2 regions of the Arthrobacter arabinosi genome follow, and region 1 is predicted to be linked to the other one. Evidence: predicted binding sites of a transcription regulator. Region 1 holds the regulator's gene; the other holds the start of a gene.

The links. The regulator HrcA, encoded in region 1, represses chaperone genes, less so after heat shock. The targets are predictions, from matches to a motif close to TTNGCACTCGNNNNNNNCGAGTGCNAA.
Region 2: a site for HrcA is predicted at 2,558-2,584, ahead of ACX80P_RS12200 (Hsp20/alpha crystallin family protein). Genes of this name have one in related genera too.

Annotation. Positions count from the first base shown of each region.
Region 1 covers NZ_JBTNDF010000001.1:426,329-431,904, forward strand. The annotation lists gene hemW (radical SAM family heme chaperone HemW) at 1-1,009, shown strand, start outside; gene ACX80P_RS02055 (DUF4870 domain-containing protein) at 1,049-1,465, opposite strand; gene ACX80P_RS02060 (DUF3097 family protein) at 1,545-2,405, opposite strand; gene hrcA (heat-inducible transcriptional repressor HrcA) at 2,583-3,596, shown strand; gene dnaJ (molecular chaperone DnaJ) at 3,708-4,841, shown strand; gene ACX80P_RS02075 (16S rRNA (uracil(1498)-N(3))-methyltransferase) at 4,844-5,576, shown strand, end outside.
Region 2 covers NZ_JBTNDF010000004.1:169,341-174,916, reverse strand. The annotation lists gene nhaA (Na+/H+ antiporter NhaA) at 1-1,128, opposite strand, end outside; gene ACX80P_RS12215 (haloacid dehalogenase type II) at 1,288-1,956, opposite strand; gene ACX80P_RS12210 (DUF2630 family protein) at 1,956-2,201, opposite strand; tRNA gene ACX80P_RS12205 (tRNA-Val) at 2,384-2,457, shown strand; gene ACX80P_RS12200 (Hsp20/alpha crystallin family protein) at 2,673-3,128, shown strand; gene ACX80P_RS12195 (SDR family oxidoreductase) at 3,231-4,028, shown strand; gene ACX80P_RS12190 (hypothetical protein) at 4,130-4,348, shown strand; gene pstS (phosphate ABC transporter substrate-binding protein PstS) at 4,423-5,532, shown strand.

The DNA of each region.
Region 1 (5,576 bases):
CCTCGGGGCGCAGGCGCTGGAGGCGTCCGGGGTGCCCGCCCGGCCGCTGGAGACGGTCTTCTTCGGAGGCGGCACGCCCACGCTCCTGCCCGCGGAGGACCTCGCGTCCATCCTGACGGCCGCCCGCGACCAGTGGGGCCTGGCGCCCGACGCCGAGGTGACCACCGAGGCGAACCCGGACTCGGTCACACCGGAGTCGCTGCGCATCCTCAGGGCGGCCGGCTTCACGCGGGTCTCCTTCGGCATGCAGTCCGCCGTGCCCCACGTCCTGGCCGTGCTCGATCGCACCCATGCACCGGACCGCGTCCCGCAGGCCGTGGAGTGGGCCCGGGAGGCCGGGTTGAAGGTCAGCCTCGACCTGATCTACGGCACGCCGGGGGAGTCGCTGGAGGACTGGCGGGTCTCCCTGGCCACGGCGCTGTCCTACGGGCCTGACCACATCTCCGCCTACGCCCTCATCATCGAGGACGGGACACGCCTGGCAGCACGGATCCGCCGGGGCCAGGTGCCGCCGATCGACGACGACGACCACGCCGACAAGTACGCCCTCGCGGACGAGCTGCTCACCGAGGGCGGCCTGCAGTGGTACGAGGTCAGCAACTGGGCGCGCACCCCCGAGGACGCCTGCCGGCACAACCTGGCCTACTGGCGCGGTAGCGACTGGTGGGGAGCGGGCCCGGGTGCCCACTCGCACGTCGGGGGGACCCGCTGGTGGAACGTGAAGCACCCCCGCCCCTACGCCGACGCCCTCGCCGCCGGTCGGTCCCCGGCCGCGGGCCGGGAGATCCTGTCGGACGGGGACCGCTACGTCGAGGACGTGATGCTGCGGGTGCGCCTGCGGGAGGGCCTCGCCACCGAGACCCTCACTGCGGGGGGACGCCGTGCGGTCGCCGGGCTGATCGCCGACGGACTCGTGGAGCCTGCCGCGGCCTTCGCGGGCCGCGTGATCCTGACCTTCAGGGGCCGACTGCTCGCCGACGCCGTCGTGCGCAGGCTGCTGCCCGACTGACGCGTCGGGCGCGGGTCGGGCGGACCGGCCGGGAGGGGCTCAGCGGATGAGACGCAGGTTCAGCGCGTAGCGGTAGGGGCGCCCGCGATTGACCTGGATCCCGGCATTGACCGAGAAGATGGTGATCGTCACCCAGATCAGGGCGTTCAGCACCGCGAACACCGCGCCGACGACCGGCAGGAGCGACAGCAGCCAGGCCAGCAGGGCGAGGATTGTGGGAGGGAGCGTGAAGTTCAGCGCCTCCTTGGACTCCTGGGCCGTGAAGGGGCCGCGATCCTTGAAGATCAGGAAGATCAGCAGGGACGGGATGAAGCCGAGGATCCCCCCGAAGTGGGCCAGCGTGGCGAACTGGCGGTCTTCCGATGCCGTCAGCGGAAGCGCGTTCGCCGGAGTGCCTTCGAACGCGGGCTGCGACTCGCCCCGTCCGTGGTGCTGTTGGTCGGCGGTGTTGAACAACGTCAAGTCCTTTGCTGGCTGTCGAGAATGTTCCCCCGGAGTGTGCTCCAAGGATACGGGGTGGCAGGCTCCGGTCGGCTCAGGGGCTGCCGGGAGTCGCGGTGAGGAAGTCGATCACTTCCTCGACCCGCCCCAGCAGCGAGGGCTCGAGATCCGCGTAGCTGCTGACCCGGCCGAGGATGCGCTTCCATCCGTTGGCCACGGCGGCCTTGTCGTGGTGGGGCCAGCCGAGACCGGCCAGGATGCCCGTCTTCCAGTCCTGGTGGCGGGGGACGACGGGCCAGTCCGCCAGGCCCAGCGCGGCCGGCTTGACCGCCTGCCAGACGTCCACGTAGGGGTGGCCGACGATCAGCACGTTGCCCCGGGCCCCGGGGGCGGTCATCGCCTGCTGCGCGATCCGGTACTCCTTGGTGCCCGGGAGCAGGTGGTCCACGAGGATCCCGAGCCTGCGCTGCGGGCCCGGTCCGAAGGCGCGGATGGCGCCTTCGAGGTCGTCGACGCCGTGCAACGGTTCGACGACGATTCCCTCCAGGCGGAGGTCGTCGCCCCACACCTTCTCGACGAGTTCGGCGTCGTGCTGGCCCTCCACCCAGATCCTGCTGGCTCGGGCGGTCCTGGCCCGCGCGTTCTCCACCCGCACGGAGCCGGAGGCGGTGCGGGCGGCAGGAGCGGCGGTGCGGGACCCGCCGGGGACGGGCGCGACGACGTGCACGGGCCGGCCCTCGAGGAGGAAGCCGTGGCCGAGCCTGAACGTCCGGGTCTTGCCGCGGCGGTCCTCGAGCACCATCACGTGCAGCCCGCCGGACTTCTCCACCCGGACCACCGCGCCGACGAACCCGCTCTGGACGTCCTCGAGCACCATGTCCTTCTCGACGGGGACATCGGCGAGTCCTACCCGCTTCGGAGCCGCCAGGTCGCGGGCTCCCCAGCCGTGGTCCATCCCGGGTCCGTCCTTCCCACAGGGGCTCCGGCGGTCTGCCGCAGCCCGGGATCCCAATGCTAACAATCGCAGCGGACGTACTAGACTTGGCACTTGCGCGTGTCGAGTGCTAACGACCGGGAACCAGCCGCCGCACGTACCCGTGGGAAGAGGAACAGATCCGGAGGTGACACAGGAATGAGTGAACCGCGACGCCTTGAGGTGCTCCGGGCCATCGTCGAGGACTACGTCCACTCCAGGGAGCCCGTAGGGTCCAAGGCCCTGGTGGACCGCCACCGGCTCGGCGTCTCCTCCGCCACCATCCGCAACGACATGGCGGTCCTCGAGGAGGAGGGCCTGATCACCGCCCCGCACACGAGCTCCGGGCGCATCCCCACCGACAAGGGGTACCGCCTGTTCGTGGACCGCATCTCCGAGGTGAAACCGCTGTCCGCGCCGGAGAAGAAGGCCATCCAGACCCTGCTCGAGGGCGCCGAGGACCTCGACGACGTCATGGACCGCACGGTGAGGCTGCTCGCGCAGCTCACCAACCAGGTGGCGGTGGTCCAGTTCCCGCGCGTCGGCGGAGCCGCGGTGCGGCACATCGAATTCGTCCAGCTGGCTCCGCAGCAGATCCTCGCGGTCCTGATCGCCACGAACGGCACCGTGCAGCAGCGCATCGTCCGGACGCCGGCGGAGATCGAGGAGTCGGAGCTCGCGGAGCTCAAGCAGCGCATCCTGTCCGCCGTGTCCGGCGTGAAGCTCACGGCGCTCCCCGGCGAGCTCGGCGTCGCCCTCTCCAAGCTCCCCCCGGGGCTGCGCGCCCACGGGGGTACGATCGTCAGGGCCCTCGAGCAGCTTGCCGGGCTCGGGCGGGAGGACCGCATCCTGCTCGCCGGGACGGCCAACCTGGCCCGCTCTACCGGGGACTTCCCGCTGAGCATCGGCCCCGTCCTGGAGGCGCTCGAGGAGCAGGTGGTCATGCTGCGGCTGCTGTCGGAGATGGAATACGACGCGCGCGGCATCTCGGTGCGGATCGGGAGCGAGAATCCCTACGGGGGGCTGTCGGAGGCCTCCGTGGTGGCCACAGGATACGGCCCGGATGCCGGAGCGAAGCTCGGGATCCTCGGCCCCACCCGGATGGACTATCCGACGACGATGGCGGCGGTGCGCGCCGTCGCCCGCTACCTCTCGAGGATCCTCGAGGAATAGCGGGGCAGCGGTCCGGGGTTGTCGATAGCGGCGCCGAAACCGTCCATGGCCTTTCCGCCGGTGCAGCCGGCGAGCAGATGACAGACGTCCAACAGGAAGTGATGTGCACGAGTGAGTAATCACTATGAGGTCCTCGGTGTAGCGCAGGGTGCGACCGGGGAGGAAATCAAGAAGGCGTACCGCAAGCTCGCCCGGAAGCTCCACCCCGACGTGAACGAGGGGCCGGACGCGTCGGAGGAGTTCAAGCGTGTCAGCCACGCCTACGAGGTGCTGTCCGATCCGCAGAAGCGGCGGGTGTACGACACCACAGGCAACGAGAACGGGACGGACAGCGGCTACGGCGCGGGGTACTCGGGCTCGGGTTTCGCCTTCCAGGACATCTTCGAGACCTTCTTCGGCGGGGGCGGCGGTCAGCAGTCCGCGGCTCCGTCGCGGACGCGTCGTGGTCAGGATGCGCTCATCAACGTGCGCATCGACCTGAAGGACGCGGTGTTCGGCGTCAACAAGAAGATCGAGGTGGACACCGCCGAGGTGTGCCCCACGTGCGACGGCAGCTGCTGCCAGCCCGGCACCTCCCCGCGCACCTGCGACATCTGCGGCGGTTCGGGTCAGGTCCAGCGCGCCGTGCGGTCGATCCTCGGCCAGGTCATGACGAGCGCCCCCTGCGGCACCTGCCAGGGCTTCGGCACCGTCATCCCCAGCCCCTGCCACGAGTGCAGCGGCGAGGGCCGCGTGCGTGCCCGCCGCACCCTGACCATCAAGGTACCGGCAGGTGTGAGCACCGGCACGCGCATCCAGTTGGCCGGCCAGGGTGAGGCCGGAACGGCCGGCGGACCGCAGGGCGACCTGTATGTCGAGATCCGCGTCGCCACCGACTCCACCTTCCTCCGCGACGGCGACGACCTGCACGTGACCCTGAGCGTGCCGATGACCGCCGCGGCGCTCGGTACCACGGTGCACCTGGACACCTACGACGGCGACCAGGAGCTGGACATCAAGCCCGGCACCCAGCCCGGCGAGATCCTGACCCTGCGGGGCCTCGGCGTCACGCACCTGCGGAGCCAGGGCAGGGGAGACCTCCGGGTCCACCTCAACGTCGAGACACCGCGCAACGTGGACCCGCAGCAGGAGGAGCTCCTGCGCAGGCTCGCGGAACTGCGCAACGAGGAGTACACCGACGGACAGCTCGCCAGCAGCGGCTCCGGCGTCTTCGCCCGCCTGCGGGAGCGGCTCGGAAACCGCTGACCATGACGCGTCCCCTGTTCTTCGGGCCGGCCGAGGCGGTCCGCGCCGCGGCCCCGGGCGGCGTCTTCGTGCTCGGCGGGGACGAGGGGCGCCATGCCGCCACCGTCCGCCGCCTCGGCGAGGGTGAGCGCCTCGACGTCTCCGACGGTGCGGGCTACCGGATCGGCGGCGTGATCACCGCCGTGGGGAACGGGACCGTCGAGGTCGCGGTGGAGACGGCCGGCCAGGAGCCCGCTCCGCAGCATCGGCTGGTCCTCGTCCAGGCCCTCGCCAAGGGCGGTCGCGACGAGCAGGCCGTGGAGGCGGCGACCGAACTCGGAGTCGACGCGGTCGTGCCCTGGCACGCCGAGCGGAGCATCGTCCGCTGGCGTGGCGACAGGGCCGAGAAGGGCCGGCAGAAGTGGGTCTCGCTCGTCCGGGCCGCGTCCAAACAGTCGCGTCGCTCGTTCGTGCCTGAGGTCCACGCGGTGCTGGACACGTCGGGGCTGGCCGCGTGGGCGGGGGCGGTCGACCGCATGATCGTCCTGCACGAGGACGCCGACCTCCCGCTCGCCGACCAGGTCTCCGATCTTCTCGCGGCCGGATCGGGGGGACCGACCTCGACCGCCGTCGTCGTCGGACCGGAGGGTGGGATCAGTGCTGCGGAATTGGGGACGCTGCGCGCCGCCGGGGCCGGGGTCGCGCGCCTGGGCCCGCACGTCCTGCGCTCCTCGACGGCCGGCCCGGCGGCCGTGG
Region 2 (5,576 bases), on a different contig from region 1:
CTTCGTGACGGCGAGGGTCGCCAGCAGGATTCCCACGGGCTTGCCGATGACGAGTGCCACCATGATGCCGACGGCGATGGGGTCGGTGACGGCGCCGACGAGTCCCTCGACGCCGCCGACCGTCACTCCGGCGGAGAAGAAGGCGAAGACGGGCACGGCGAAGCCCGCGGACAGCGGGCGGATGCGGTGCTCGAGGGTGTCGGCCAGTCCTTCGGGCTGTACGTCGTGCGCCTTGGCCGGCCCGTGCGCCGGCTCGGCGGCGACGGGCTGCGCCGGGTCGTCGAGGTCCGATGCCGTGGCGCCGCGCGGGAGGACGGGGATGGCGAACCCGAGCAGGACGCCGGCGACGGTGGCGTGCACCCCGGATTCGTGGACCAGGGCCCACACCACGAACCCGAGCGGGAGCAGGATCAGCCACGGCGACCAGGTCCGGCGCTGGAAGAAGGTGGGGAAGCGCTGCGCGAGGAACGCGTAGAGCGCGAGCGGGACGATCGCGACCAGCAGGGGCGGGACGGAGATGTCCTCCGAGTAGAAGAACGCGATGATACTGATGGCCAGGAGGTCGTCCACGACGGCGAGTGTCAGCAGGAAGATACGCAGGGCGCTCGGGAGGGACGATCCGACGACGGCGAGGACGGCCACGGCGAAGGCGATGTCGGTCGCGGTCGGGATGGCCCAGCCGCGCAGTGCCTCAGGGCCCGCACTCAGCGTGATCGCGACGTACACCAGGGCGGGCACGGCGACCCCGCCGATCGCCGCCGCGACGGGCACGATCGCGCGGTCGAAGGTGCGCAGGTCACCGGCGACGAACTCACGCTTCAGCTCCAGTCCCGCAAGGAAGAAGAAGATGGCGAGCAGGCCGTCCGCGGCCCACGCCCCGACGCTCAGCTCGAGGTGCCAGGGCTCGTAGCCGAACCTGAAGTCACGGACCGCGAAATAGGTGTCCGCTGCGGCGGTGTTCGCGAGGACGAGCGCCAGGACGGTGGCGAGGAGGAGGAGCCCTCCGCCGACGGTCTCCTTGCGCAGGATGCCGGAGATCCGCAGGTGTTCGGGGTAGCTGCTGCGTGCGAAGACGGTGGCGTCGCGGGGTGTGCCGGGCGGATCGGACGGCATACGTGTGGAGGTCATGGTTTCCTGGGGTCGGGCTCGCTCGAGAGAGCGCCGACCAGACTTCCCGGCTCACCAAGAGTTCCAGCATAGCGGGCCGCAGGACCGGAGGGGCGGTGAGGACGCTCCGTTCCCGGCCTTGCGCTGCCTGCCGTTCCTCCCGACGGACACCGTCATCGCTCAGGGAGCGAGGATGTCGGCCAGTTCCCCGATCGTCGACACCTCGTGATCCGGGCGCGCCATGGCGGCAGGGTAGGGCGAGCCGGCGCGGTTCAGCCACGCCGTCCTCAGGCCCGCCCGCGCGGCGCCCTCGATATCCCACGGGTGGGCGGCGACGAGCACGACGTCGTCCGCCGTCCGCCGCACCGTCCCGAGGGCGTAGGCGTAGGACTCCGGCGCGGGCTTCCACCGCGGTGCGTCCTCGACGGACAGGACGGGGCCCATCTCCTCCCGGATCCCGGCCCGCTCGAGGAGGGCCTCCGCCGTCGCGGCGGCCCCGTTGGTGAGGGCCGCCAGTTCGATGCCCCGGGCGGCAAGGGCGCGGATCCCCTCGACGACGTCCGGGTGGACCGGCAGCTCCTGGAACCTCGTCATCACGTGCCCGATGGCCTCCCCGGCGTCACGGTTGAGCAGCTGGTCGGCGAGGACCGTGCTCAGGGCGTCCTCGGCGACGTCGGCGAAGGGCGTGTTCCCGCCGGCTGCCGTGAGGGCGAACCCGTCACGGAGCACCGACGCGAACCACAGGGCGGCCAGGTGGCCTGGAGCGCCGATCTCCTCGAAGTGCTGGGACATCCGCCCCAGGTCCGAGAGGGTCCCGTTGACATCGAACACCACGAGGCCCGGGCCCATTACTGGCGGTATCCCTCCACCTGGCTGACGGGACGGGCGTCGGCGTCGGCCGGGTCCTCCCCGGCCGACGCCTTCGCGCGGCGCTGACGCAGCAGGTCCCAGCACTGGTCGAGATCCTCCTCGACACGCTTGAGGCGGGTGGCGTGGTCCTGGTGCTCCGCGCCGGCGTCCTGGGGCTGCTCACGGAGTTCGTGCTCTTCCTGAACGAGTGCCTGGATGCGCTGCAGGAGATCCTGGTTGTCCATGGTGCTGTCCCTTCGGGGTGCGGTACCGGGTGGGCGCGGAAAACGCTCAGCAGGCTTTGCTTCAGGCTACTGAGGCGGCGCAGCGATGGCCAGCACGACCGCCGTGCAGGCGGTGGTCGCCCTTGTGCTTCGGGGGAATTTGGCGGGACGCCCGGATGGCCTAAGCTATGGGAGAACCAATTGCCTGTGTAGCTCAGTCTGGTAGAGCACCCGCTTCACACGCGGAAGGCCCGGGGATCGAGGCCCCGCGCAGGCACGAGGATCGGCTGGAGACAGCACAGGAAAGGCCCGTACCGCTACGTCGGTACGGGCCTTTCCTGTGCCCGGAGGATTTCGCCCCGGGCGAACACGCCTCCTTAGCACTCGGCTGGTCCGAGTGCTAACATTTTGCGTAGTTGAGCGGAGGGCGCTCAACTACGACGATCCAACCACCTGCCGGTGGCATCAGCGAAGGAGTTGTTTCCCGTGGCCATGAAATTCGATCCGTTCCGTGAGCTGGACCGCGTTACCGGCGCCCTGCTGGAGGGCCGCTCCGGCCTGCGCCTCATGCCGATGGACCTCTACCGCGAGAGGGACCACTACGTCCTCTCCGCGGATCTCCCGGGCATCGACCCCGGGTCGGTCGACATCGACGTCGACGGCCAGCTCCTCACCATCCGTGCCGAGCGCACTCTGCGCAGCGCGGAGGGCGTCAAGTGGCTGACCCGCGAGCGCGAGAGCGGCTCGTTCCTGCGCCAGCTCAACCTCGGCCAGGGCGTCGACACGGAGGGCATCGCCGCCCGCTACGAGAACGGGGTCCTCAGCGTGACGATCCCCGTCATCGAGCGCGCGAAGCCCCGCAAGATCGAGGTGATCAGCGGTGAATCCGCTGAATCGGTCCAGTCGTCCGTCACGGACGCGGCCCCCCAGGGCGCCGTCGACGCGTAGGACCGCCCGCCACGGATACCCCCGGGCGCCCGCCCGGGGGTATCCGGCGTCCACCCCAGGTTCCCCTTGCACACCGGGCGGCCGGGTGCGAAGGATGGGGGCATGGACTTCACACCGAGCAAAGCAATCGTCACCGGTTCCGATTCCGGCATCGGCCGCGCGACGGCCGTCGCCCTTGCCGCGGCAGGCTGCGACGTCGGCGTCACCTGGCACTCCGACCAGGAGGGAGCCGAGGAGACCGCCCGCCTCGTGCGGGAGAAGGGCGTGCGGGCCGCCGTCGCGCAGCTCGACACCACGGACGCGCCCGCCTGCGGCGACGTCGTCGACCAGCTCGCGCACGAGCTCGGCGGCCTCGACGTCTTCGTCAACAATGCCGGCGTCAACGGCGGCACCATGTTCATGGAGACGGACTGGGACACGTGGCGCGGCACGATGGGCGCGAACCTCGACGGCGCGTTCGTCTGCCTCCAGCGGGCCGCGCGGCACATGATCGACGGCGGCCGGGGCGGGCGCATCATCGCAGTGACCAGCGTGCACCAGGAGCAGCCGCGCGTGGGCTCGGCGGCGTACGACGCCTCGAAGCACGGACTCGGTGGCCTGATCCGGACCATCGCCCTCGAACTGGCGGATCGGGGCATCACCGCCAATGCGGTGCTGCCCGGTGAGATCAACACGCCCATGAACGACTCCGAGGAGAAGGACCCCCACTCCATGGACCGCCCTGGCATCCCGCTCGGCCGCCCCGGCGCACCCGAGGAGATCGCCGACGTCGTCGCGTTCCTCGCCTCCGGCGCCTCCAGCTACGTCAATGGTGCCTCGTTCGTCGTCGACGGCGGCATGCTCCTCATGGGCCCCCAGGCGGGATCGCATCTGACGAGCGGAGCATGGCGGACCCTCTGACGGCGTCGGGGCGGGAACCGCACCAACCTTCAGCAGGCATTCACGCGCCGTTCAGGAAGCGCGGCTACGGTGGAATCCCGGAACCTCCCGAAAGGCCCACCATGGACGCTCTCCCCCCAGCCCCCGATGTCGAGCTCCAGGACTGGTCGGGCTTCACGCGCGGCCAGGACGTCGTCCTCCACCACGCCACGCGGGCCCAGCTGCACGGTGTCCTGGACATGAGGACCGACGACGCCTCCGTGGTGTGGATCAGGCTGAGCGACGGCGGTGGCCGCCGCCTCGTCCACCGGGGCGACGGCTACCGCCTCCGCCACGCCTGACCCGCCCCCGAGGGCGTTCGTCCACCGGCTGTCCACCTTGGGTTCACCGATCAGCCACCTGTAACGTTGCGGTGGTGAGAATTCGTGCCGCCCTGTCCCTGTCGCTCGCCGTCGTCCTCGGCCTGACCGCCTGCGGGTCGGACTACCCCCTCGGACCGGAGCAGAAGGCGGCGGCGCAGCGCGGCGACACGAGCCTCCAGGGAGCGGTGACGGCCTCCGGCTCCTCCGCCCAGGGGCCCGCGATGGATGCCTGGCGGACGGGACTCTCCGCGCTGTATCCGCGTGCGCAGGTCCAGTACTCACCCGACGGTTCCGGAGCGGGGCGCGGTGCGCTGCTCGCGGGTGCCGTGGGGTTCGCCGGCTCGGACGCCTACCTGAGCGACGAGGAGCTCGCGGAGTCCACGGAGGCGTGCGGGCCGGGTGGCGCCTTCAACATCCCCGCCTACGTCTCGCCGATCAGCGTGGCGTTCAACCTGCCCGGGATCTCCGAACTGGATCTCGACGCCGCCACCGTGGCCCGGATCTTCCGCGGTGAGATCACGGTGTGGGACGATCCCGCCATCGCCGCGCAGAACGACGTCGACCTCCCTGCCCTGCCCATCGCCGCGGTGAGCCGCTCCGACGACTCGGGCACCACCGAGAACTTCACCGACTACCTCCACGCCGTGGCCCCGGAGATCTGGACCGAGGAGGCCGACGGGACGTGGCCCTCGGGCCTCGCCAACGAGAACGCGAAGGGGAACGCAGGGGTGGTCAGTACGGTCGCCGGTACCGCGGGCGCCGTCACGTACGCCGACGACTCCGCCGTCGGGGATCCCCTCGGACGCGTGGCGCTGAAGGTCGGCGACGACTACGTGCCGGTGAGCTCCGAGGCCGCCGCGGCAGCGGTCGACCTCGCGGGTCGCACCCCCGGACGCAAGGACCACGACATCGCACTGGACCTCGACCGGAGGACCAGCGAACCCGGGGTCTATCCGCTGGTCCTCGTGTCCTACCACGTGTACTGCTCGCGCTACGAGAACGAGGCGACGGCCGCGGTCGTGCGGGCCTTCGGCACCTACGCCGTCAGCGAGGAAGGCCAGGCCGCAGCCGCGGAGGCCGCGAAGAGTTCGCCCATCTCCCCGGAACTGTCACGGCAGGCCACCGACGCGATCGCGTCCATCGAGGTGGGGGACATCCCCTAGGACGAGCGAGGAGACGGATCCCCGAAGGGATCCGCCTCCTGCGG